Regions from separate parts of the Nocardioides lacus genome, predicted to be linked through region 1. Evidence: riboswitches for the same ligand, from Rfam matches in the RefSeq annotation. Region 1 holds a riboswitch; each other region holds the start of a gene.

Region 1 (7,674 bases):
TCTCGACGATGTCGGCGATCGTGGCCGCCGGGGCGGGCGCGAAGGTCGTCAAGCACGGCAACCGCTCCGCCTCGTCCACCTCCGGCTCCGCCGACGTGCTGGAGGCCCTCGGGATCCGGCTGGACCTGCCGGTCCAGCGGGTGGCCGCGCTGGCCGAGGAGGCAGGCATCACGTTCCTCTTCTCGGCTGTCTTCCACCCCGCGATGCGCCACGCCGCCGTCACCCGGCGCGAGCTGGGTGTGGGCACCACCTTCAACTTCCTCGGCCCGCTGTCCAACCCGGCGCATGCCGGAGCGAGCGCGATCGGCTGTGCCGACCTGCGGATGGCCCCGGTGATGGCGGGCGTCTTCGCCGCCCGCGGCACCGACGCCTGGGTCTTCCGTGGCGACGACGGGCTCGACGAGCTGACCACGACGACCACCTCCTCGCTGTGGGCGGTGCGCGGCGGCGAGACCACCCGGCACGAGATCGACCCGGCGCGGCTCGGCATCGGCCGTGCGACGGCCGAGGATCTGCGCGGCGGGGATGCCACGCACAACGCCGACGTCGTACGGCGGCTGCTCGGGGGCGAGCGCGGGCCGGTGCGCGATGCGGTGCTGCTCAACGCCGGCGCCGCCCTAGCGGTCTACGACGACGCCGCCGGCTCGATCGAGGACCGGCTCGCCGCCGGTGTCGAACGGGCCGCGGAGGCGGTGGACTCGGGTGCTGCCGCGGCGGCCCTGGATCGGTGGATCGCCGGCTCGTCGCGCTGACGGCGGGACGCAGGCCCGACTCGACCGGGACGCAGGCCCGACTCGACTCAGTCGAGGCCGAGGGAGAAGGCCGCCTCCAGGTCATGGCGGGAGTAGGTCCGGAAAGCGATGTGCGTCTCGGTGTCGAGGACGCCCGGGACCTTGTTGAGCCGGTCCGCGACGACGGCGGCGATCTCGTCGTGGGTGCGCACCCGGACCAGCACGATCAGGTCGATCGGGCCGGTGACCGAGTAGACCTCGCTGACCCCGTCGATGGCGGCGATCGCCTCGGCGACCTCGGGGATGCTGGCGACCTCGGCGGAGACGTGGACGATGGCGGTGATCACGCACGGCACGTTACCGCGCCAGCGGCACGCCCTGATGGACCGTCGACAGCTCACGACGCTCGTCGAAGGGCACGAGCGTACGGCGGGACTCCTCGACCGCATCGTGCACCGCGAGGTGTCGGGTGGCGCCGGCGACAGGGCAGGTCCACTCCCCGTCGACGTCGATCAGCCGGACCCCGGGCGACTCCAGCCACTTGAGCACCAGCTCGCTCTCCTCGGCGCTCGCCGCGGGGACCGGTCCGGGGGCGGGCAGCACGGTCTCGGCCGAGGCGCACAGCTGGCGGACGTAATCGTGGGCATCGCCGCCCGGTGGCAGTGTTCCCGCGGCGGCGAGCCGGCCGCGTCGGACCACGTGCACCTCCCAGCGTCCGTCGTCGCGGCGGCGGCCGGCGACGATCTGGCCGCACCGGGCCAGCGCCGAGAGCCGTTGGGTGCGCGCCGCGGCCCGCAGGAACGCCGCCAGCCGGTCGCGGTGCACCCCGGCCTCCTCGAACCGCTCCGCTGCCGCCAGTGCCTGCATCCGCTCACTGATCGAGGTGATCACCTCGTCGGGTCGGCGCAGCAGGGTGTCGCGCAGCTGCCTGACCACCGCGGCGTAGGCCTCCTCGTCGGCGCTGCCGTCGCAGGGGGAGAGGCAACGCCCCATCTCGGCGAGCACGCAGGGGGACTTCGACGCCCTGCGCGCCAGCCGGTCCGAGCACTGGCGGACCGGGAAGGTGTCGTGCAGCGCCTGGAGCGCCTTCTCGGCGACCTTCTTCGACGAGAAGGGCCCCAGGTAGTCGGCCTCGTCGTCGAGCACGCGCTTGACCAGGGACAGCCGCGGCCACGGCTCCCGGGTGAGCTTGACGAAGTGCATCCTCTCCGGGAAGCGCGAGCGTCGGTTGTAGCGCGGCTTGTGCTCGGCGATGAGTCGCAGCTCGCGGATCTGTGCCTCCAAGGTGGTGGCGCACTCGATCCCGGTGACGGTGGCGGCCAGGCCGACCATCTCGCCGATCCGGGAGCGGGTCTCGGAGGCGGTGAAGTAGGAGCGCACCCGAGTGCGCAGATCGCGGCTGGTGCCGACGTAGAGGACCCGCTCGCGGTCGTCGCGGAACAGGTAGACCCCTGGTGCGTGCGGCAGCGACTCGGCGAGGTGGCGCTTCTTGCGCTGCGCGGTGGAGACCCGTGCGGAGAACGTCTGGAGCTCCTCCAGGGTGTGCACCCCGAGGCCGCCGAGCCGCTCCATCAGGCCGTGCAGCACGTCGACGGTCGCGCGCGCGTCGGAGAGCGCGCGGTGGTTCGGCGTGGTGCCGGAGCGGAAGACCTGCGCGAGCGAGGACAGCTTGCAGTTGGGCGCGTCGTCGCGGGTGATCACCCGGCGCGCCAGCTTCGCGGTGTCGACCACCTCGAAGGCCGGCCAGGGCCGCTGCTGGCGGGCGGCGAAGTGCTTGAGGAAGCCGACGTCGAAGGGTGCGTTGTGAGCCACCAGCACGCACCCCGCGGCGAACTCCAGGAACGCCGGCAGCGCCGACTCGATCCCTGGCGCATCGGCCACCATGGTGTCGCTGATGCCGGTGAGCACCGCGATGAACGGCGGGATCGCGCTGTGCGGGTTGACCAGTGTCTGGAACTCGCCCAGGATCTCGCCGGCACGGACCTTGACCGCGCCGATCTCGGTGATCATCGACCCGGCCTCGGCCGAGCCGCCGGTGGTCTCCAGGTCGACCACGCAGAACGTCACGTCGCGCAGCTGGCGCCCCAGCTCGTCGAAGCTGCGCTGGGACTCCCAACGCGATCGCGCTGTCGCTGCTGCGGTGCTGCTCATGTCCGTGACCGTAGGACCGAGCACCGACAGTTCCGGGGCGGCGCGCTGTGTCGGCGCACCTATCCTTCACTTCGTGACCACAGCCCCGGGCCCGGTGCCCTCCGTCGCCGAGCTCCCCGAGCCGGTGCGGACGCGGATCGTCGCGCTCAGCGCCGAGGTGCTCCCGCAGGTCCCCGAGCTGCCCGCCACCCTGCGACGGATCGCGGCGTTCGCGCCCGCGCGCCGGGCGCGGGCCGGAGGTACGGCGATCACCGCCGCGCTCGAGGCGGAGCCCGACGCCGAGGAGGGGCTGCGCGAGCGGCTCGCGGTGCAGCTGCGCTCCTCCCGTCCGCGCTACGCCGCGGACCGGTTGCCCTCCGGTGCCGACCCGGCCGAGGCGGCGGCGTTCGCGTGGCTGGTGCGGCCGGTCGGCTGGACCGAGCAGCTCGACGAGGCGCTGCGCGGGCTGCAGACCCGGACCCGGGTCGCCGATCAGGACGTGACCCGCCTGCAGCGCCGGGTGGACCAGCTCGAGCAGGAGCTGCGCGAGGCCCGCGAGCGTCGCCGTACCGACCTCGAGGCGGCCAGGCAGGAGAACCTGCTGCTGCGTCGCCGGTTGGGCGAGGCGCGGGCCGGCGGGCGCGAGGCGCTCGCGGGGGTCGAGGAGACCCTCGCCGTCGCGGAGGCCGCCCGGACCGAGGCCGAGGCTACGGTCGCCGGCCAGGCCCGGGAGCTGCGCCAGCTGCGGGCGCGTGTCGCCCAGCTCGAGGCCGAAGCCGGCGACGAGCGCCGGGCAGCGCGCAGCGAGCGCGAGGAGGCCACGCTGCGCTCGCGGCTACTGCTCGACACCATCATCGACGCCGCCTCCGGACTGCGCCGCGAGCTCGCCCTGCCTCAGGCCAGCGGCACGCCGGGGGAGAGCGTGGAGGCGACGTACGCCGAGGCACCGCCCGGGCCCGCCGGACGCAGTCGCACGGTCGCCAGCCTCGGCGAGTTGGAGGGCTACCTGGCGATGCCCCGGGCGAGGCTCGTCATCGACGGCTACAACGTCACCAAGCAGGCCTGGCCCGCCTCGGCGCTCGACGCGCAGCGGATCCGGCTGATGCAGGCGCTGGCGCCGCTGGTCGCGCGTACCGGTGCCGAGACGACCGTCGTCTTCGACGCCGCAGCCGTGCCCGGTGCCGCTGCCCGTCACCTGGCCGGCGCGCCGCGCGGCGTGCGGGTCGTGTTCAGCCCGGCCGGCGTGATCGCCGACGACGTGATCCGTGAGCTGGTAGCGGCCGAGCCCCCGGGGCGGGTGGTGCTGGTGGTGAGCGACGACCAGGCCGTGGCGCGCGACATCGCGCTCAGCGGCGGCCGGCCGGTGCCGACACCGGTGCTGCTGCAGGCGCTGCGCTGACCGGGGCCGGGGTCGGCATCGCTGCGACACACCGGCCGACCGCCGTACCAAAACTGTCGGTGGTGGCTGCGAACGTCGCCGACATGAGCACGACGATCGATTGCGACACCTGTGTGGTGCGAGGCCTGGAGTGTCACGACTGCGTGGTGACGGTGCTGCTGGGCCTGCCACCCGAGCTGACGATGGAGGACGAGGAGAGGCGGGCGTTGCAGGTGCTCGCCGACGGTGGCCTGGTGCCACCGCTGCGGCTCGTCTCCCCGGTGGAGGGTCCCGCGATCGAGTCGGCCTAGCCGATGCGTGGGGCTCCTGATACGGATGTGACAGGAGTGATGCGTGGGTCAGATTGGATATCGACACACTGTGGAGAGGGATTGGCAAGGCTGTGCCGCCCTCGGTTAAGGTCTAGGTCACTTGGTGCCCGAGGCAGTGGATCACACCGGATCCGCGCGGGTGCCGCGCTGAGTCGTGAGCCACATCGGGGTGGATCACGAGCCGGGGAACCATCGACGGCCTGGCCGTCATCTGGGGTGAATCTCCCGCAAGGCACGTCCGAGGTGGACGTGAGGAGTGGGAGTAGGGCATGTCGTGCCCGAATCCGTCAGCTCACCCGGTAGGCGTACGACAGACAAGGGAGAACGCCCGCTCGTGCTGAACGGTCGGAACCGCCTCATCGCTGGTATCGCGACGCTCGCCGTCGCCGGAGTCGTGGGGATCCTGCCCTCGACCTCCGCCCACGCGACCCCCTCCATCAAGGACGTCCAGGCACAGGTCGACGACCTCTACCAGCAGGCTGACGCCGCCGGTGAGAAGTACGACGCCGCGAACGTCCGGCTCAAGCAGCTGCGCAGCGAGCTCTCCGACCTCCAGGCCGACCAGAAGCGCCAGGACAAGGCGCTCAGCGGTGTGCGCGACCAGGTCCGCGACTCGGTGATGCGTCAGTTCGAGGGCTCGAACATGTCCGCCGTGGGCCAGGTCGTCGTCAGCGACGACCCCAAGGCGTTCCTTGCCGGGCTGTCCACCATGTCCGCCTACGACGGCATCCAGGACAGCCTGCTCACCGACTACTCCCACCAGGTGCAGGCGCTCGAGCTGCGCCAGCAGGCGACAGCGAAGCGCGCCGCCGACGTCACCGCCACCCAGGCCCAGCTCAAGGCGGCCAAGGCGACGATCGACGACAAGCTGGCCGAGGCCAAGAAGGTCCTCGACGGCCTGCAGGCCAAGCAGCGCGAGGCACTGCTCTCCCGCGATTCGACGCGGGTCTCGACCGACGACATCGCTGCCACGGGCAGCGCCGCCACGGCGATCTCCTACGCGATGGCGCAGGTCGGCAAGGCCTACGTCTACGGCGCGGCCGGGCCGAACGCGTTCGACTGCTCCGGCCTGACCATGCGCGCCTGGGGCGCCGCGGGCGTCTCGCTGCCGCACTCCTCGGCCGCGCAGTACAACTCCGGTCGTCACATCGCCGCCTCCGACCTGCAGCCCGGCGACCTGGTCTTCTACTACCACCCGATCAGCCACGTCGGCATGTACATCGGCAACGGCCTGATCGTGAACGCCGAGAACCCGAGCGTGGGCGTCAAGGTCACCGGTCTGTACTCCATGCCCTACGTGGGCGCCGTCCGCCCGGGCTGACCCGCACCAACCCCGACCACCTCACCTGGGTCGGGTCTGATTGACTCGGCGCCATGACCACGGACCGCCGCTCCTCGCGAGTGGCGGTCCGCGTCGTCGTGGCGGCTGTCGTCGTGCTGGCGGTGGCCCTCGGCGTGCTCGCCTGGCGGCTGCACGGCCGGGACACCTACGTGGTGCCCGCAGGAGCCGCCCGTTCGGGCCGGCCGGCGGCCGAGCAACCGGGTGAGGCGGCGGCCGCGTTGAACGCCCTGCAGCGAGCGGTGCGCGACGCTCGGCCCGACCAGGTCCAGGGCACGGCCGCTCGGACGGCCGTGGCCAACGCGGTGGCGCTGCGGGTGCAGGACTTCACCGCACGCTACGTCGCGCAGGACGGTGCGGTGGCGCGCGACGGCTCGTGGAGTGCCGACGTCGCGATCACCTGGCGGTTCGGCGGCGTCGACGCCTCGACCGCCTCGACGGACGTGAGCGCTACCTTCGCCCCGGCCGGCGACGACGGCGGCGGCCGTGTCGAGGTGACAGGCTTCGGTGCCGGTGAGGGGCGGCTGCCGTTGTGGCTCGCCGGCCCCGTGCAGGTCCGGCGTACGGAGGACGCGACGGTGGTGCTCGCCGGCAGCGGTGTGGCCGCGCAGCGGCGCGCGGCGCGGTACGGCACGCTGGCGGACCGCGCCGTCGCGGCGGTACGCAAGGTGCTGCCCTGGCCACACCCCGACCTGGTCCTGGAGGTGCCGTCCGACGAGGCCGGCCTGGAGCGCATGATGGGTGCTGCGAGCGGCACCTACCACGGCGTCGCCGCGGTGACCGCCAGCGTCGACGGCAGCGCCAGCGGCCCCGTGCACGTGCTGGTGAACCCGCAGGTGATCGGTGGCCTCAACACCCAGGGCGCGCAGATCGTGCTCAGTCACGAGGCGACGCATGCGGCGACCGACGTGGCCACCAACCAGACCCTCCCCCCGTGGCTGCTGGAGGGCTTCGCCGACTACGTCGCGCTGCGCGACGTCACGCTGCCCCTGTCCACGACCGCCCGCCAGATCATCGCCGAGGTGCGCACGGACGGTGCGCCGGCGCACCTGCCGGGCTCGGCCGAGTTCAACGACCAGTCGGAGTCCTTCGGCGCCGAGTACGAGGCGGCCTGGCTGGCCTGCCGGCTGCTGGCCCGGCTGGGCGGCGAGCAGGCCCTGGTCCACCTGTACGACGACGTCCGCGGCGGTGCCGGCCTGGACGCGACGATGCGCCGCCAGTTCGGCTTCGGGCTCACCGACTTCACCACGCAGTGGCGCCGGGAGCTGCAGGGGCTCGCCCGGTGATCACCGTGCGGCGGCTCTCGCTCGCCATGGCAGCCGGGGGAGCGGTGGCCTTCGTCGTGCTCGCCGTCGTGCTGGTGCCCTGGCACCCCTACCCGGGCGGCCGGCTGCACCCGCCCAGCGCCCAGAGCGTCTTCACCCCGGCGCAGATCGAGCGCGCCACGGCGTACTCCCACGCGGCGCGCTGGCTGGGCCGCAGCAGCCTGGTCGTCTCGGTGCTGGTCGCCTGCCTGCTGGGCTTCACCCGCTTCGGACGGGCCGTGGACGCGCGGCTGCGCGGCCCGTGGTGGCTGCGGACCACGGTGCTGGTGGTGCTGGTGACGGTCCTCGGCCGGATCGTCACCCTGCCCTTCGACATCGCGCTGCAGCACCAGCAACTGCGCTACGGGCTGTCACGGCAGAGCTGGGCGTCGTACCTCTCCGACCTGGGGATCGGGACCGGCGTCACCGTGGTGGCCACGGCGATCGCGGTGGTGGTGCT
Region 2 (7,674 bases), 330 kb from region 1:
GCTCGCCGCGACGGTCGGGATGACGAACCGGGGGCTGATGTTCTCCCCCGCCAGCAGCGGCAGTGTGCACATCTTGACCAGCGCCTCGCGACCGCTGTTGGCATGCAGCGTGCACATGCCGGGGATGCCGCTGTTGAGCGCGAGGAGCAGGTCGAGGCACTCCTCGGCCCTGACCTCACCCACGATGATCCTGCTCGGCCGCATCCGCAGCGTCTCCTTGACCAGGTCGCGCAGTCGCACCTCGCCGGTGCCCTCGAGCCCGGCTTGCCGGGTCTGCAACGCCACCCAGTCCGGGTGCGGGAAGCGCAACTCCCAGACCTCCTCCGCACTGATCACCCGGTCCCCGCCGGGGATCGCGGCTGCCAGGCAGTTGAGCAGGGTCGTCTTGCCTGCCTGGGTCCCGCCGGCGAGCAGGATGTTCAGCCCCGCACGCACGCTGGCCTCCAGGAAGGCGGCAGCCGAGGCGGAGAGGCTGCCGAGCGCGACCAGGTCCGCCAGCCGCGCGGCGCGCATCGAGAACTTGCGGATGTTGACCGCCGCGAAGCCACGCGAGATGCCGTCCAGCACCACGTGCAAGCGATGCCGCCCGGCATCGTCGCGTCGACGAACGGCGTCGAGCGGTCGAGATGCCGGCCTGACGCCTTCAGCATCCGCTCCACCAGATCGGTGACCTGCTGCGGATCCAGGACCAGGTTGGTCAGCTCGTGGCGCCCCCGCCGCGCCACGAACACCCGCGAAGGATCGTTGATCCAGACCTCTTCGACCTCCGCATCGTCGAGATAGGGCTGCAACGGCCCGAACCCGGACAGCCGCGCGACCAGCTCGGCCACCACGGCGGCCGGATCGCCGACCGGCTGGACCGCCCCCGTCAGCGACCGCTCGTCGTGCGCACGCACCACCGCCTCGGCCAGGCGGCGCACGACCCCGAGGTCGCGCTGCGGATCGACCGCCTCCTGCCGGACGGCCGCGCGCAGTTGCGCGTCGAGCAGCTCGACGACCTGTCCGTCGACAGGCCTGACGCTCTCGACAAAAGATGTCGACTCCATGGCCGGACTCCGTTCCCGAGTGAGGACTCCAGTCGCAGCACCGTACGTCGCGGTGTGCTGCCTGGACAGGCCTGGTCCAGACAACTGTGGACAACCCACGTCGAGGCGTCAGTTTCGACGGGTTGAGACGTCACCTTCTGCGGGTCGAGCGGTCACTTTCGGTCCGCCTCGATCCTTGAAGGCGGCCGTTGCTTCGGGTTGGCCTGAGGAAACGAAAAGCGTGGGCCAGTACCAGCGTGGCCCGGTGTCTTGGCCGGGTTGAGTGCCTTGAGCACAGTTGCGTCGGGCCACCATGGCCGTGATCCAGTACGACGAGATCTCCGCCGAACGCGTTTGTTGAAAGAGGGTTGACCACACACATCCGACCACCTAGGCTTCGAACATGCGTTCGAACTGATCTCTCTCGGTGGTGGTCCTCATGCATCAGATCCAGGCGACACTCGCCACGATCGCTGCTGCCCTCGACCAGGCCACGGACGCGAACCCGGTCTTCCTGGGAACGAATGAGAAGAAGGAAGCGCTCGCCGCGCTGATGCGGTCCCGGACGCGGCTGGAGGAGCTGTACCTGCGCGTGGTCGCCTCCGCCGACGATGTGGCCGCCGAGGTCGGTGCCCGCGATGTCGCAGCCTGGCTGATCGCCCAGCACCGGGTCGAGAGTCCCGCCGCGCACGCCACGCTACGTCTCGCCCAGGAGTTGGAGGGTCGGCCGGTGGTCCGGGCAAGGCTCGCACAGGGTCGGTTCAGTCTCGAGCACGCCCGCGTCATCCTCCGTGGACTCGACGACCTGCCCGACGACCTACCCGCCGAGGTCCTCGCCCAGGCAGAGGTCACCCTGTGCGACCTCGCGAGTGAGCACCGGCCCAAGAACCTACGCCGCCTCACCACGCATCTGTTAGAGGTCATCGCCCCCGACATTGCCGAAGCCGCCGAAGCCGCAGCGATCCACCGGCTCGAGGAACAGGCCCAAGCGAGAGCGACGTTGTCGATCACCGACCAAGGCGACGGCATGACGAGGATCCACGGCATCGTGCCCGAGGTCGTGGGTCATCGGTTGCGGACCTACCTGCAGGCCTACACCCAACCCCGCATCGCCGCCCTGGAAGCCGACGGCAGAGTCCAACCCCGCAGCCGGCTCCTCGCCCACGCCTTCGCCCAACTCCTGGAGAACACCGACCCCACCCGACTCCCCGCCCACGGCGGCGACGCCACCACCGTCATCGTCACCATGACCCTGGACCAGCTACAGGCCGACCTCGGTGTCGCATGGCTCGACGACGGCACCCCCATCAGCACCGGCGAAACCCGCCGCCTGGCCTGCACCGCGGGCATCATCCCCGCCGTCCTCGGCGGCAACTCCGAACCCCTCGACCTGGGCCGCACCCGACGACTCTTCACCCCAACCCAGCGCAAAGCCCTCGCCCTACGAGACAAACACTGCCGTGCAGAAGGCTGCACCGTCCCCGCACCCTGGTGCGACGCCCACCACGACCAACCCTGGTCAACCGGCGGCCACACCAACCTCGCCCACGGATCCCTCCTCTGCGGACACCACCACAGACGCGCCCACGACCCCACCTACGCGACGATCAGGCTCCCCGACGGCCGATACCGCTTCCAACACCGGCGTTCGGCGGTTCAGAGACGGTGACCGGCCCTAAGCCGGCAGAAATGTGCACGCGATTGCCAGTACCGCCACGGAAAGCGTGGTTCTCCTGGCACGATGTCGCAGTGACTCCCAGGATATCCAGCTCGCCTTCGCGGGTGGCGGCTCCGGAACCGCGGGTCCCGGCCGATCAGAAGGGCATGCACTCGCCCGACGTCAACCAGCCGGTCCTGCTGCGCGGCGAGAGCGGCGAGTTCGCCAGCCGGGTGGAGGGGATCACCGAGGGTGCGTTGATCTTGGCCCGCCCGTTCGGGCTTCCCCTCGACACCGACCTGGACATCGGCCGGCCGTTCGAGGTGCAGTGGACCTCGGCGGTGGGTCTCTACGCACAGTCGGTGCGGGTCACCGAGCGCGCCATCGACGGCAAGGTCCGGATCTGGCACGCGGAGCCGATCAGCAAGGTCCGGGTGACCAACCGGCGCGCCCACGTGCGGGTGTCGGTGGCGCTGCCGCTGATCCTGGAGTACGGCGAGGAGAAGTTCGAGGCGTCGCTGCTCGACGTGAGCGAGGCGGCCCTGCGCTGCCAGATGCCGCAGCCGCTGCCGACGCCGGAGGAGGGCGAGGAGCCGAGCCTGCGGGCCCACTTCAACCTCGGCGGCGCCGAGTTCGCCCTCGACGGCGACCTCTTCCGCAGCACCCCCAAGCGCGACATCACCGAGCTGGTGATCACGCTCCCGCCCGACGAGCGGACCCGCTCGGCACTGCGGCGGGCGGTCTTCGCCGAGCAGATCCGGGCGCGTCAGCTCTCGCGCTGACAGCGTCCGGACCCGCCGGCGGGCGCGCTCAGGAGAGCCGCAGCGTGCCGGGGAACCAGCCGTTGGTCCAGATCGCTTCCTTGCGCACGTCGGCGCCGGAGTACGGCGCGTGGATGATGATGCGGCGACCGTGGCTCCAGCCGTCGAAGATGCCCACGTGGTAGACGTGACCACCCGAGGTGAAGAACACCAGGTCGCCGCGCCGCATGTGCGCACGGGAGATGTGGCGCACCGCGCCGGACTGAGCCGCCGCCGTCCGCGGGAGGTGCAGTCCGACCGCGCGGAACGAGTAGAGCATCAGACCGGAGCAGTCGAAAGAGGTCGGGCCGGTGGCACCCCAGCGGTAGGGGTCGCCCTGCTGCCGGGCGGCGACGTGCAGCGCGCGTCCCACCCGGTGGTTGCGCCGGACCTTCCGCCGGTGCTCGATGCGCAGCTTGCGCTCGTGCTTGGTCAGGCGCGGCTTGGCGCTCGGGGTGACGACCGCGGCCTTGGAGGTGGCCGTGGCGGCACCGTCCGCCGGTGCACTCGCCGGTGCACTCGCCGGGGCCGCGGCGGGCAGGGTGAAACTCGACAGGCTGGTGGTCGGGGCGCCGACGGCGTGGGCGCCGACGGCCGGAAGGGCGATAAGGCCGGCACAGGCGGTCGCGGCCATGGTGGTGCGAATGAAGTTGGGCATGCGTGGGTGTCCTTCCCACGCCTGCGAGGTGAGCTGTCGGGTTCGGGCGAGAAGGTGCCCGGCCGACGTCCTGGAACTGCGAGACGTCCGGCTTCACCCCGAGCGGCACGCCGGTGGTCCGGCGCCGCCGCGTGGAACGTTGGGTCCCCCGCTCCTGCCCCTGGGTGATCGTCTTACGGAACCGGCTCCGGAAGGGGCAGGACTCGGCGTGTGCCGGGGCCGGTGCTTGCTGGCGCAAACGATCAAGACGGTAGGCATACCAATCAGCGGAAATCCAAACAGGGTGCCGCTGATTCAGTGACGCAGGTCACACGCTAAGCGTGAATCCTCAACTTGAATGCGATTCAAATCACGCGGTTCCGCCTCGACAGCCGGTTCGGTCGCGCCGTCTCAGTCGGCTTTCGGCGGGTGCACCAGGGGGATCAGATCCTTGACCGAGTCGACCACGGTGGTCGGTCGGTACGGGAACCCCTCGACCTGGTCGGCTCGGGTGGAACCGGTCAGCACCAGGAAGGTCCGCAGGCCGGCCTCGAGCCCGCTGATCACGTCGGTGTCCATCCGATCGCCGATCATCGCGGTGGTCTCGGAGTGCGCCTCGATCCGGTTCAGGGCGGTGCGCATCATCAGCGGGTTCGGCTTGCCCACGAAGTACGGCGTGCGCCCCGTCGCGGTCGAGATCAGCGCCGCCACCGAGCCGGTCGCCGGCAGGGTGCCGTGCTGCGAGGGCCCGGACGGGTCCGGATTCGTCGCGATGAAGCGCGCGCCGCCCTCGATCAGCCGGATCGCGCGGGTGATCGCCTCGAAGGAGTAGGTGCGGGTCTCCCCCAGCACCACGTAGTCGGGCCTGCGGTCGGTCATCACGTAGCCCACGTCGTGCAGCGCCGTGGTCAGGCCGGCCTCGCCGACGACGTATGCCGAGCCACCGGGGCGCTGGTCGGCCAGGAACTTCGCCGTGGCCAGCGCCGAGGTCCAGATCGCGTCCTCGGGCACGTCGATGCCGCTTCCGAGCAGCCGGGCGCGCAGGTCGCGCTGGGTGAAGATCGAGTTGTTGGTCAGGACGAGGAAGCGGCGGCCGGTGGCCTTGAGCGCCTCGATGAAGTCGGCGGCCCCGGGCAGGGGCACCTCCTCGTGGACGAGCACCCCGTCCATGTCGGTCAGCCAGGTCTCGATCGGCCGGTGGGTACCACTCGTCATGTCCCCATCCTGTCGCATCAAGGGCCGGTTCAGCGCCTGGGGAGCACGATCTCCACGCCGTCGGCGGCGTACTCGCCCTCGAGCCGGCCGCCCAGGGCGGTTGCGACGGCCCGGGCCCGTGCCATCGGCGCGCCGCCCGTCCTGCGCTCCGATCGGGCGGACGCTGCCCGCACGGTGATGCGCAGGTGCGCCTCGGTGCCCACGGCGAAGCCGATCCGGACGGCGCCCCTGCTGCGGTGGACCACGTCGACCAGGAGCAGCTCGAGGATCTGCTCCACCGGACCGGGCGTGTACGTCGTCGCGGCGCCGCCCTCGATCTGCGCTGTCAGCTCCCGGCCGTGTGCGTCGAGCTCGTCGGCCCAACGCTGGGCGACCTGACCGGCGAGCGCCTCGAGGGGAAGGGTGGCCCCCGCCACCAACGCGCGGCCTCGCGCCGCCGCGATCAGCTCGCCGGTGACCTCGTCGAGCTGGTCCACCCGTCGCAACGAGCGGGCCAGCGCGGTGGCGACATGCTCGGGCAGGTCGTCGCGGACCGCCGCCTCCTCCAGCTCCCAGCGCAGTCCGGTCAGCGGCGTGCGCAGCGCGTGCGAGGCTCGGCGGGCGAACTCGTCCTCCCCGGCCAACCGGTCCTGCAGCTGCTGCGCACTGGCATCGAGCGCTTCGGCTAGCGCGCGCACCTCGGGAGCACCGCGCCGCGGCAGGTCGAGCTCGAACCGGCCCCTGCGGAGCGACGAGGCCGCCCTTGCCAGTCGACGGAACGGCCGGGTGTACCACCCGGCGAGGAGCAGACCCACCAACGTCGCCACCACCACCGTCATCAGCAGCAGGAGCACCAGGTCCGACCGGCTCTGCCACGCGGTGGCACGGACGACCCCGGCATCCTCGCTGAGCAGCACGTACCCGCCGTCGGCGGTGCGGGCCGCCGACCACACGTCGGCACTGCCGGGGTCCGTGTCCAGGGAGCCGGTGTAGCCCGACCCACGGACCTCGACGTCGGGGCCGGTAGCCGGGTGGTAGCGGATCGCCACATCGGGTCCGGCGATGGGCCGCAACAGGGACGGGTCGACGATCCCGCCCGAGGAGAGCCGCTGGTCGAGGAGTGCGGCGAGCACCAGCACGTCTCGATGCCCCGCCTCGCCATCGTGGGAGCGCACCGAGCGTTCCACCGACCAGGTGCGCAGCAGGTAGCCAGCCGGCACCAGGACGAGGACCAGGGCGAGAAGGAGAAGGACGAGCCTTCTAAGCATCCGAGGGGCTGCCCTCGAGGCGGAACCCCACGCCGCGGACGGCGACCACCCGGTCGGCCACACCGGCCGACTCCAGCTTGCTGCGCAACCGCCCGATCGTGACGTCGAGCGTCTTGGTCGAGCCGAACCAGTTCTCGTCCCAGACCTCGGCCATCAGCCGCTCGCGGGGGACGACCTTGTCCCGAGCGTGGGCCAGCACGGCCAGCACCTCGAACTCCTTGCCGGTCAGCGGCACCTCCCGGTCGTCGACATAGACCCGGTGGGCGGCGACGTCGATCCGCAGCCCGCCCTCGGCGCCGGGGACCGCTCGGACACCGGTACGGCGCAGCAGCGCGCGCACCCGGGCCTGCAGCTCGGCCAGTCCGAACGGCTTGGCGAGGTAGTCGTCAGCGCCGTAGTCGAGCCCGACCACCCGGTCCAGCTCACCGGCCCGGGCCGTGACGATCATGATGCCGCCGTCGTACCCGGCCGAGCGAGCCTCCCGGCACACGTCCAGACCGTCCATGTCGCCCAGCCCGAGATCGAGGATGACCACGTCGGGCGTGATCTCGGTGCGTCCGTCGAGCGCCTCGAGCGCAGCGGCGCCGGTCTGGACCCAGCTGACGTCGTAGCCCTCGCGCTCGAGGGTGCGCACGAGGGGGAAGGCGATGTCCTCCTCGTCCTCGACGACCAGCACACGATGAACCACGGGAGAAGGATAGAGGTCACGGCTCGACCCGGCAGGATAAGTCCTCACGCGGCCCGGCGCGGTGTGCGCCGGCGCCTGGTCCGTCCGGCCGCGATCAGCACCGCCGCGGCGATGACCATCACCGGCACGACCGGCAGCAGGACCCGCTCCAGCAGCGAGCCGGAGCCGAGGAACGGGTAGCCCAGATAGGCCACCCGCACCACCGCGCGCTCCACGTCGGGTCCGCTGGTGGGCAGCTGCCAGGGATCGACGCCGGCGTCGCTCGCGGTGAGGGCGCCGAGCAGGTCGCGCGCCTCCACCTCGCGGGTCACCCGGACCCCGCGGTCGTACGGCGCGGGCGGCCGGAACGTGATCACGTCCCCGACACGCAGCTGGCCGACCGCTGCCTGCGTGGAGAGCAGCAGC
Region 3 (7,674 bases), 1.2 Mb from region 1:
TTGTCGGTGCCAGCGGCTCTCCGGCGGCGGGTGCGGCGTAGGCGTTGACGCGCATCAACAGACTTTTCCTTTCGGGGTGGGGTGGTCGCGGACGTACGGCGCTCAGGCGCCGTACTCCTCGTCGCTGACGTGCTCGAGCCCGCCTCGGGTGGCCCGGTGGCGGCGGTCGGCGGTGAAGGTCAACGTCTCTCCTCGTTCTTCGTGGTCCTCTTGAGGCGGTCCGCGAGCGCGGACGCCTCGTCCGAGAGCTGTGATGCGCGGGCCTCGTCGCCCGCCTCGAGGGCCTGCCAGTAACCGATCTTGAGCCGGACGTAGCGCTGTCGCAGCGCCACCTGCTCCGCCTCGACCGCCAGCCGCCGCTCCTGCTGCTCCAGCAGGTCGATCTGGTCCCGGGCGGCGGCCGCACCCTGGCCGCCGTTGGCGATGTAGGTCCGCATGTCGCTCACCGACATCCCTGTCGCCGCCAGGCAGGCGACCCACATCACCTGGTCGAGGTCGTCCTCGTCGTAGACCCGGTGCCTGCTGCTCGCGCCGCGGCTGATCGGCGCGATCACGCCGATCGACTCGTAGTAGCGCAGGGTGGTGGCCGGGAGACCGGTCAGCGCGGCCGTCTCCGTGATCGTGTAGCGGTGGCTCCTCGTGCTCACGTCTTCGACCGTAGGAACTTCGAGTACTCGAAGTCAAAGACCCTTCGGCGGGGGTCCGAGCGCGCGGCGGAGTGCCGTGGTCGTCGTCAGGACGCTCCGGCCGGGGGCGGCGACCAGCTGGCAGCCTCTCAGCTCGATCGTGACGACCTCCGCCTCGGCGGTGCCGGGATGGGAGAGGTAGGCGGTGACGCTGCTCCCGTCGTCCATCGGGCAGCTGGAGCGCCCGGGGGCTTGCACCGGGGCGCTGTCCACGGCGGCGACGAGCGCGCGGGCGTGCGCGGCGTCCAGCACGGCGAGCGAGGCCCGGCAGTGGCGGGAGTTCAGCCCGGGGCGCCACAGCAGCTCACCACCACTCGGACGCGGATCGAGCCAGGTCGTGCCCGACGACGGCCCCGCGCCGGAGCCGTGCGTGGCGACGATGCACGTCGGCGGCGCGCCCCGATGTCGCACCACGCGGGTCGCCACCGGTACGGCGGGGGCGACGGCGTACACCGGCACTCCGCGACGCCCGTCGTGGTCGGCACGGAGATGTCGCACACCCGCGGCGGTCCCACCGGCGAGGACCAGCACGGCGGCGAGTACGGCGGCGAGTACGGCGAGACGACGGACCACCGGCCCCGTCTGGCGCGACGGTGGCCCTTTGCACCGCGAAAGTGTGCCCAAGACCACTCCTCGACCGATGTCATCGACGCGTGAGCGTTCCCTGGCGGCAGTTAGCATTGCTAACGATGACGACGAAACCGGCTGCCCCGAAGCTCGATCGACCAGTCGCCCGTCGCACGAGCCGCGAGATCGAGCCGCCGTCCAAGGGTCTGGTGCTGGCGATCTGCTGCTGCAGTCTGCTGATCGTCTCGATGGATGCCACGGCCGTGAACGTGGCCCTGCCCTCCATCCGCGCCGACCTCCACACCGACGTCTCGACGCTGCAGTGGACCATCGACGGCTACACCCTGGCGATCGCGAGCTTCCTGCTCCTGGGCGGCGCCACCGCCGACCGGGTCGGGCGGCGCCGGGTCTTCCAGATCGGCCTGACCGTCTTCGGTCTCGCCTCGCTGCTGTGCAGCCTCGCGCCGAACGTGCAGACACTGGTCGGCGCGCGCGTCCTCCAGGGCATCGGCGGGTCGATGCTCAACCCCGTGGCAATGTCGATCATCACGAACACCTTCACCGACCGCCGCGAGCGGGCTCGCGCCGTGGGCGTCTGGGGCGCCGTGGTGGGGGTGTCGATGGCGTTCGGCCCGCTGGTCGGCGGCCTGCTGACCGAGCACGTGAGCTGGCGCGGCATCTTCTGGATCAACGTCCCGATCGCGCTGGCGGCGGTGATCCTGTGCCACTTCTTCGTGCCCGAGTCGCGGGCCGCTCGGCCGCGCCGGATCGACGGGGTGGGCCAGACGCTCGCGATCGTCTTCCTGGCGAGCCTCGTCTACGCCCTGATCGAGGCGCCCCAGGCCGGCTGGGGGTCACCGCGGATCGTGGTGCTGCTCGCCGTCGCCGTGCTCGCCGCGCTCTGCCTGGTCCTCGTCGAGCGCCGTGTGGCCGAACCGTTCCTCGACCTGCGGTTCTTCCGCAGCGTGCCGTTCGCCTCGGCCACGATCACCGCCCTGATCGCCTTCGCGGCGTACGGCGCCTTCCTCTTCGTCAATGCGCTCTACCTGCAGCAGGTGCGCGGGCTCTCCCCCTTCGACGCCGGCCTGCGGATGCTGCCGCTCGCGCTGACCACGCTGGTCGCCTCGCTCGCCTCCGGCCGGTTGGTCTCCCTGTTCGGCACCCGCCCCTCGCTCGTCTTCGCGGGCACGATGCTCGCGCTGAGCGGCATCAGCCTGACGTTCCTCACCACCGACACCTCCTGGTGGCTGATCGGCACGAGCTACGTCCTGTTCGGGCTGGGCTTCGGTGCCATCAACGCCCCCATCACCAACACCGCTGTCTCGGGCATGCCGGTCTCGCAGGCCGGCGTGGCGGCCGGGGTCGCCTCCACCTGCCGTCAGACCGGCTCGGCGATCGGCGTGGCCCTCGCCGGCACCCTCACCGGCGTCGGGGCCGCGACGAACCTCGGGCCGTCCTTCGCCGCCCACACCCATCCGCTGTGGTGGCTGGTCACCGTGGTCGGCGTCGTCGTGCTGCTGCTCGGTGTCCTCGCGAGCACCGGATGGGCGCAGCGCTCCACCGAGCAGGTCAACCGCCTCCTGGACGAGTCGGCCGAGGCCGCCGCCTGAGGCCGCGGCACCGCGGGCCGGCTGTCACAGACCGACGCTGCCCTGCATGATCCCGCCGTCGATGGTCACCGTCGTCGCCGTCATGTAGGCGGCCTTGCCCGAGGCGAGGAAGACGACGACGTCGGCGATCTCGCGCGGCTCGGCCATCCGACCGAGCGGGATCGCAGCCTCCAGCCGCTTCATCTTCTCCGGGTCGGACTCGGTCGAGGCGTTGATCGGCGTGCTGACCGCACCGGGCGCCACGTTGACCATCCGGATGCCGTGCTCCCCCAGCTCGACGCCGGCCGTCCTGGTGAGCATCCTGATCCCGCCCTTGGACACGCAGTAGGCGATGTTGCCGGGCATGGGCCACTCCTCGTGCACCGAGGAGATGTTGAGGATCAGGCCGCCCTCCCCCTGCGCGATGAACTGCTTCGCGGCGGCCTGGCTGCCGAAGAACGCGCTCTTCATGTTGATCGCCAGGACCTTCTCGAAGTCCTCCTCGCTCGTGTCGAGCAGCCCTGTTCGGGTCTCGATGCCGGCGTTGTTCACCAACACGTCGAGGCGGCCGAAGCTGTCGACCGCCTTCTGGACCATCGCGTGCAGGTCACCCGAGCTGGACACATCCGCCTCGATCCCGACCGCGCGGCCGCCGGCGTCCTCGACCCGCTTGATCAGCGACTCGGTCTCCTCCGGATGGGCGACGTAGTCGATGACGAGGTTGGCGCCCTCGGCGGCGGCTGCCAGCACGATGGCCTCACCGATCCCGCTGTTCCCGCCCGTGACGACGACTGTCTTGCCCTCCAGCAGCATGTCCTCCACCTCTCGCCGGGCGGTCGTCGGTCGACCGCGCCCTGGGACCAGTGCCCACTTCGGGCGGGTCGACCGACGTGAGCCTCAGCGCACGCCGATGCGACTCGAGCACGCCGGCCAGGCGCCCCAGCCCTGATGCGCCTTGATCCGGTTGGCGACCTTGATCTGCTGGTGCTTGCTGGCACGGTGGGGCAGCGAGGCGAAATGACGGCCGCCGTAGGCGCGCCAGGTGCCGGCGCTGATCTGCAGGCCGCCGTAGTAGCCGTTGCCGGTGTTGACGTGCCAGCGGCCGCTGGACTCGCACTCGGCGAGCCGCTGCCAGGTGTGGGCCGTGACGGCCGAGCTGGGAGCGGCCGTGGCCACGACCGGGACGAGCGAGGCCGCCGTCAGGGCAGCCGCTGATACGAGGGTGCGCATGCGCATGGGTGATCTCCTGCGCGCCTGCGGAGTTAGCTGTCGGGTTCGGGCGCAAGATGCCCGGCCGCGCGTGCACGGCTTCACCCCAAGGGTCGTCAGACCCGCGGTTCCTGGGTCCCCCGCTCCTGCCCGAACAGGTCGGTGTCACCGCCGCGCGGGACAGGACTCGGCGTCACGCGGCGGTCGGCCCGGAGGTCCCGGGACGCACCGAGGGTAGGCAGATCGCTCCCGCCAAGGTCAAACTCCGGCCCGGCCGAGCACCTCGAGCAGGCGGGGGAAGACGGCCGAGCCCGGATCGATGACATCGAAGTGATCGGCGTCCGCGAGCGCGTGCAGGCGGGTGTCCGGGTGAGCGCCGGCATAGGAGCTGCCGAGCGCCAGCGGTACGACATCGTCCGCCGTGCCGTGCAGGATCTCCACCGGCGTGGCCGGGGCCGCCAGGCGCACCGGGTCCAGGTCGGCCCGCAGCTCGGGCGGGGTGCCGAGGAACGCCGTCACGGCTCCGCTGCCGAGGTTGTGCCGGTGGGCGAGGACCAGGTCGGCGACCGGAGCCAGGGCGACGGTGAGCACCAGGTCCCTGGCCGGAGCCGCGGCGGCCGACCAGAGCGCCAGGTGGCCGCCGGCGGAGTGGCCGAGGACGACGACGCCGCTCGGGCGATGCCCGATCAGCTCGGGGAGGGCTGCCAGCGCGGCCCGGACGTCGGCGGTCGTGGTGTCGGGGTCGCCCGGGACGCGCCGGTACTCCGGCACCACGACCGACCAGCCGGCCGCGCGCAGCGCGGCGCCGAGCCGGCGGGTGTGCATGCGGTCGGTGGCCGGACGCCAGAAGCCGCCGTGCAGCATCACCAGCAGCGGCCTGTCGCCTCGATCGCCGGGTCCCGCGTGGTCGCGGTCCGCGCGCCAGAGGTCCGCCACCTGGTCGGGTTCGGGGCCGTAGGAGGCCTCGGCGTCGGGCTGGGGGCCGGGCTCGGTGAGGATCGCGGGATCGGCGCTCATGGGGCCCAATCTGTCACGCCGCGACCCTCCGCCGTACCCGCGACGCTCAGCTCTCGAGCGCGGCGTCGAGGGTGATGTCGACACCGGTGAGCGCCTTGCTCACCGGACAGTTGGCCTTGGCCGCCTCGGCCGCCTCCCGGAAGCCGGCCTCGTCGAGGCCGTCCACCTCGCCGCGTACGGCGAGCTTGATCCCGGTGAGCTTGAAGCCACCGGCCGCCTGGTCCGGGCCCAGCGACACGTCCCCCTGGACGTCGAGGGCCTCGGGCGTGCCGCCGCGCTGGGCGATCTCCGCGCTGAGCTGCATCGCGTAACAGGCGGTGTGGGCCGCGGCGATCAGCTCCTCGGGGCTGGTGGCGCCGCCCGCCTCCTCGGCGGCGCGCTTGGGGAAGGACACGTCATAGGTCCCGACGCCGGAGCTGGTCAGCTCGACCTGGCCCGAGCCCTTCTCGAGCGTGCCGTTCCAGGCGGTGCGTGCGGTGCGCGTGGGCATAGCGGCTCCTTCGTGTCATGGCGGTGATGGGCCACCGCGGTGGTCGTCGACCTCGCTGTACCTGATTCGCCCTCCTCCTACACCCGCCGTGCTGCACCAGCCGGCCGACGCTGGCGTGGCGACGGCCAGGGCGCGCTCAGCGGGCGGCCAGGGCGCGCTCAGGGCAGCGGGGCGTCCTCCGCGGCGCGGTTCGAGGGGCACTCGGCGTTGCTGCAGACCCGCTCGTCGGGGGTCCCGTCGGCCTCGGTCACCCGGGTGGGGTCGCCCGCCTCGCGCGGACGCAGGTCGACCGGCGCGCCGCAGAGCTGGCAGGGCTTGGTGTCGGCGTACACGCGATCACGCGGCCCGGCGCCGCTTGGTATCGCGCCTGGCCTCACGCTTGACCCGTCGGCGCAGCTGCCAGATCCGCAGCGTTCCGGCGACGCCGGCCAGGAAGAGACCCGCCACCGTCGCGATCAGCAGCGCCACCGCCAGCGGCGTACGGCCCTGCCAGCCGAGGAACGAGACCGTCACGCTGCGGGTGTTCTGGGCGATGAAGACGATCAGCAGGACGAGGACGACGCCCAGCGCGATGATCGACACCCAGGCGCGACCGGTGCGCGAGGACCGCAGCGGGTCGGGCCGTGCCGGGGGCTCGTGGCCCGGTGCGGTATCGGCCGGGGTGTCGCCGGGAATCGTCCCGGGCGCTCCCGTTCCCGAAGGGCCCGTGGCCGGGTCGGGTTGCACCGGATCGGGGCGCAGCGGGTTCGTCGCGGACGGGTCCGTCGAGGCCGGGTCGCCGGGGTAGGGGTCGTTCGGATAGGGGTCGCCGGAGTGCTGCGGCAGGTCGGTCATAGGGGATCAGTACCCATCCGAGGCCCCGTTCGCCGCGCGAGGGTCACAACCGTGGCCCGGCCCCCGGGCACACAGCACCGCGTACGGCGCCCACCCGGGCCCGACGCCCTGGCGGGCGGTGTCGATCAGGAGCCGGGCTGGTACACCATCAGGAAGATGATCACGGCGAACAGGATGCCCGTGATGCCGCCCGCGGCGGCGACCTTGCCGACCAGCGACGGCCCCGACGCCACGTCGGCGGCGGCCTTGTCCAGCGTCGGGACGACGACGAACAGGGCCAGCGCCGCCGCGACCAGCCACAGCAGCAGCGAGAGCCAGATCCAAACGTCGCCGAAGCTGGCGACCTTGCCCGGGTGGTACGGCGAGTCCATCGACATCAGGCCGAAGCCGAAGATGACCACCAGCACGGAGGCGTAGGCGTAGATCGTCGCCATCCGCGAGGTCTGCTTGATGACGGCGGCGTCCTGCTGCCGCAGACCCCGCGAGGCGGTGGTGGCGGCATGGACGAGGGGGCCGACCGCGAAGACAGCGGCGAGCAGGTGGAGGGCGAGCAGCACCTTGAACATGACGGTGAGGCTACGCCCGCCCTCGCACCTGTCGACGACCGGGCCCCGGTCGGTCGATCCGCGATCAGGCCACGGACGCCCGGCGGTCAGGCGAGCAGCCGAGCGGCGATCTCACCGCCGACCCGGATCGCGCCGTCGACGTGCTGGAAGCCCAGCCCCGCCACGTCGCTGCTGCCGAAGTCGAGCGCACCGAGCGGCTCGCGCAGCTTCGCGCCGTACCGGGTCAGGCTGCCCAGGTCGAAGCTGGTGCCGTAGGCGCCACCGGTCAGCTCCTGGTGCTGCCAGTCGCTCTCGTGGAAGACCACCGGCGAGAGTGCCTGCTCGCCGAAGTACGCCGCCGCCGAGCGCAGGATGCGCTCGCGCCGCTCCTGGGCGCTCAGCCGGCCGACCTCGTCCGCGTTCAGCCCGGCCACGAAGCCCACCAGGAACCCGCGCTCCTCGCCCTCGGGGGTGTTGTCGTAGACCTCGTGCATCGGCTCGTACGGCCCGAAGCCGGTGCCGCTGAGGCCCTGCTCGCGCCAGAACGGGGTCGGGTAGACGATCTGGACCTTGATCACCAGCCCGAAGGACTGGTGCTCGCGCGCCATCCGGTGCTCTGCCGGCAGCTCAGGGGCGAACCGGATCCGGCGAACGACCGTCGGCGGCACGGCCAGGATCACGTGCGCGGCCGCGAAGGTCTCCTCGCCGACGTGCACCACCGCACCGTCCTCGCGCCA

Evidence for each region. A riboswitch is a leader RNA that binds a small molecule or an ion and turns the genes downstream of it on or off. The one in region 1 is predicted to bind cyclic di-AMP.
Region 2: it holds a riboswitch for cyclic di-AMP, as region 1 does, so the genes downstream of both, P5P86_RS06595 (C40 family peptidase) here and P5P86_RS08220 (C40 family peptidase) in region 1, are expected to answer to the same signal.
Region 3: it holds a riboswitch for cyclic di-AMP, as region 1 does, so the genes downstream of both, P5P86_RS13740 (transglycosylase family protein) here and P5P86_RS08220 (C40 family peptidase) in region 1, are expected to answer to the same signal.

What each region holds. Positions count from the first base shown of each region.
Region 1 is NZ_CP123620.1:1,742,222-1,749,895, forward strand. It holds gene trpD (anthranilate phosphoribosyltransferase) at 1-752, shown strand, start outside; gene P5P86_RS08200 (Lrp/AsnC family transcriptional regulator) at 800-1,078, opposite strand; gene P5P86_RS08205 (DEDD exonuclease domain-containing protein) at 1,089-2,882, opposite strand; gene P5P86_RS08210 (NYN domain-containing protein) at 2,956-4,260, shown strand; gene P5P86_RS08215 (hypothetical protein) at 4,344-4,550, shown strand; cyclic di-AMP (ydaO/yuaA leader) riboswitch at 4,719-4,892, shown strand; gene P5P86_RS08220 (C40 family peptidase) at 4,906-5,892, shown strand; gene P5P86_RS08225 (hypothetical protein) at 5,946-7,196, shown strand; gene P5P86_RS08230 (M48 family metallopeptidase) at 7,193-7,674, shown strand, end outside.
Region 2 is NZ_CP123620.1:1,407,420-1,415,093, reverse strand. It holds gene P5P86_RS06615 (TadA family conjugal transfer-associated ATPase) at 1-513, opposite strand, end outside; gene P5P86_RS06610 (hypothetical protein) at 420-1,046, opposite strand; gene P5P86_RS06605 (HNH endonuclease signature motif containing protein) at 1,465-2,694, shown strand; gene P5P86_RS06600 (PilZ domain-containing protein) at 2,850-3,464, shown strand; gene P5P86_RS06595 (C40 family peptidase) at 3,493-4,140, opposite strand; cyclic di-AMP (ydaO/yuaA leader) riboswitch at 4,147-4,337, opposite strand; gene P5P86_RS06590 (HAD-IIA family hydrolase) at 4,531-5,334, opposite strand; gene P5P86_RS06585 (sensor histidine kinase) at 5,364-6,581, opposite strand; gene P5P86_RS06580 (response regulator transcription factor) at 6,574-7,269, opposite strand; gene P5P86_RS06575 (hypothetical protein) at 7,314-7,674, opposite strand, start outside.
Region 3 is NZ_CP123620.1:2,904,242-2,911,915, forward strand. It holds gene P5P86_RS13715 (NAD(P)-dependent alcohol dehydrogenase) at 1-55, opposite strand, end outside; gene P5P86_RS13720 (MerR family transcriptional regulator) at 180-647, opposite strand; gene P5P86_RS13725 (hypothetical protein) at 681-1,259, opposite strand; gene P5P86_RS13730 (MFS transporter) at 1,376-2,863, shown strand; gene P5P86_RS13735 (SDR family NAD(P)-dependent oxidoreductase) at 2,888-3,655, opposite strand; gene P5P86_RS13740 (transglycosylase family protein) at 3,740-4,078, opposite strand; cyclic di-AMP (ydaO/yuaA leader) riboswitch at 4,079-4,223, opposite strand; gene P5P86_RS13745 (alpha/beta hydrolase) at 4,310-5,068, opposite strand; gene P5P86_RS13750 (OsmC family peroxiredoxin) at 5,115-5,558, opposite strand; gene P5P86_RS13755 (hypothetical protein) at 5,717-5,890, opposite strand; gene P5P86_RS13760 (LapA family protein) at 5,895-6,392, opposite strand; gene P5P86_RS13765 (DUF2269 family protein) at 6,518-6,958, opposite strand; gene P5P86_RS13770 (flavin monoamine oxidase family protein) at 7,045-7,674, opposite strand, start outside.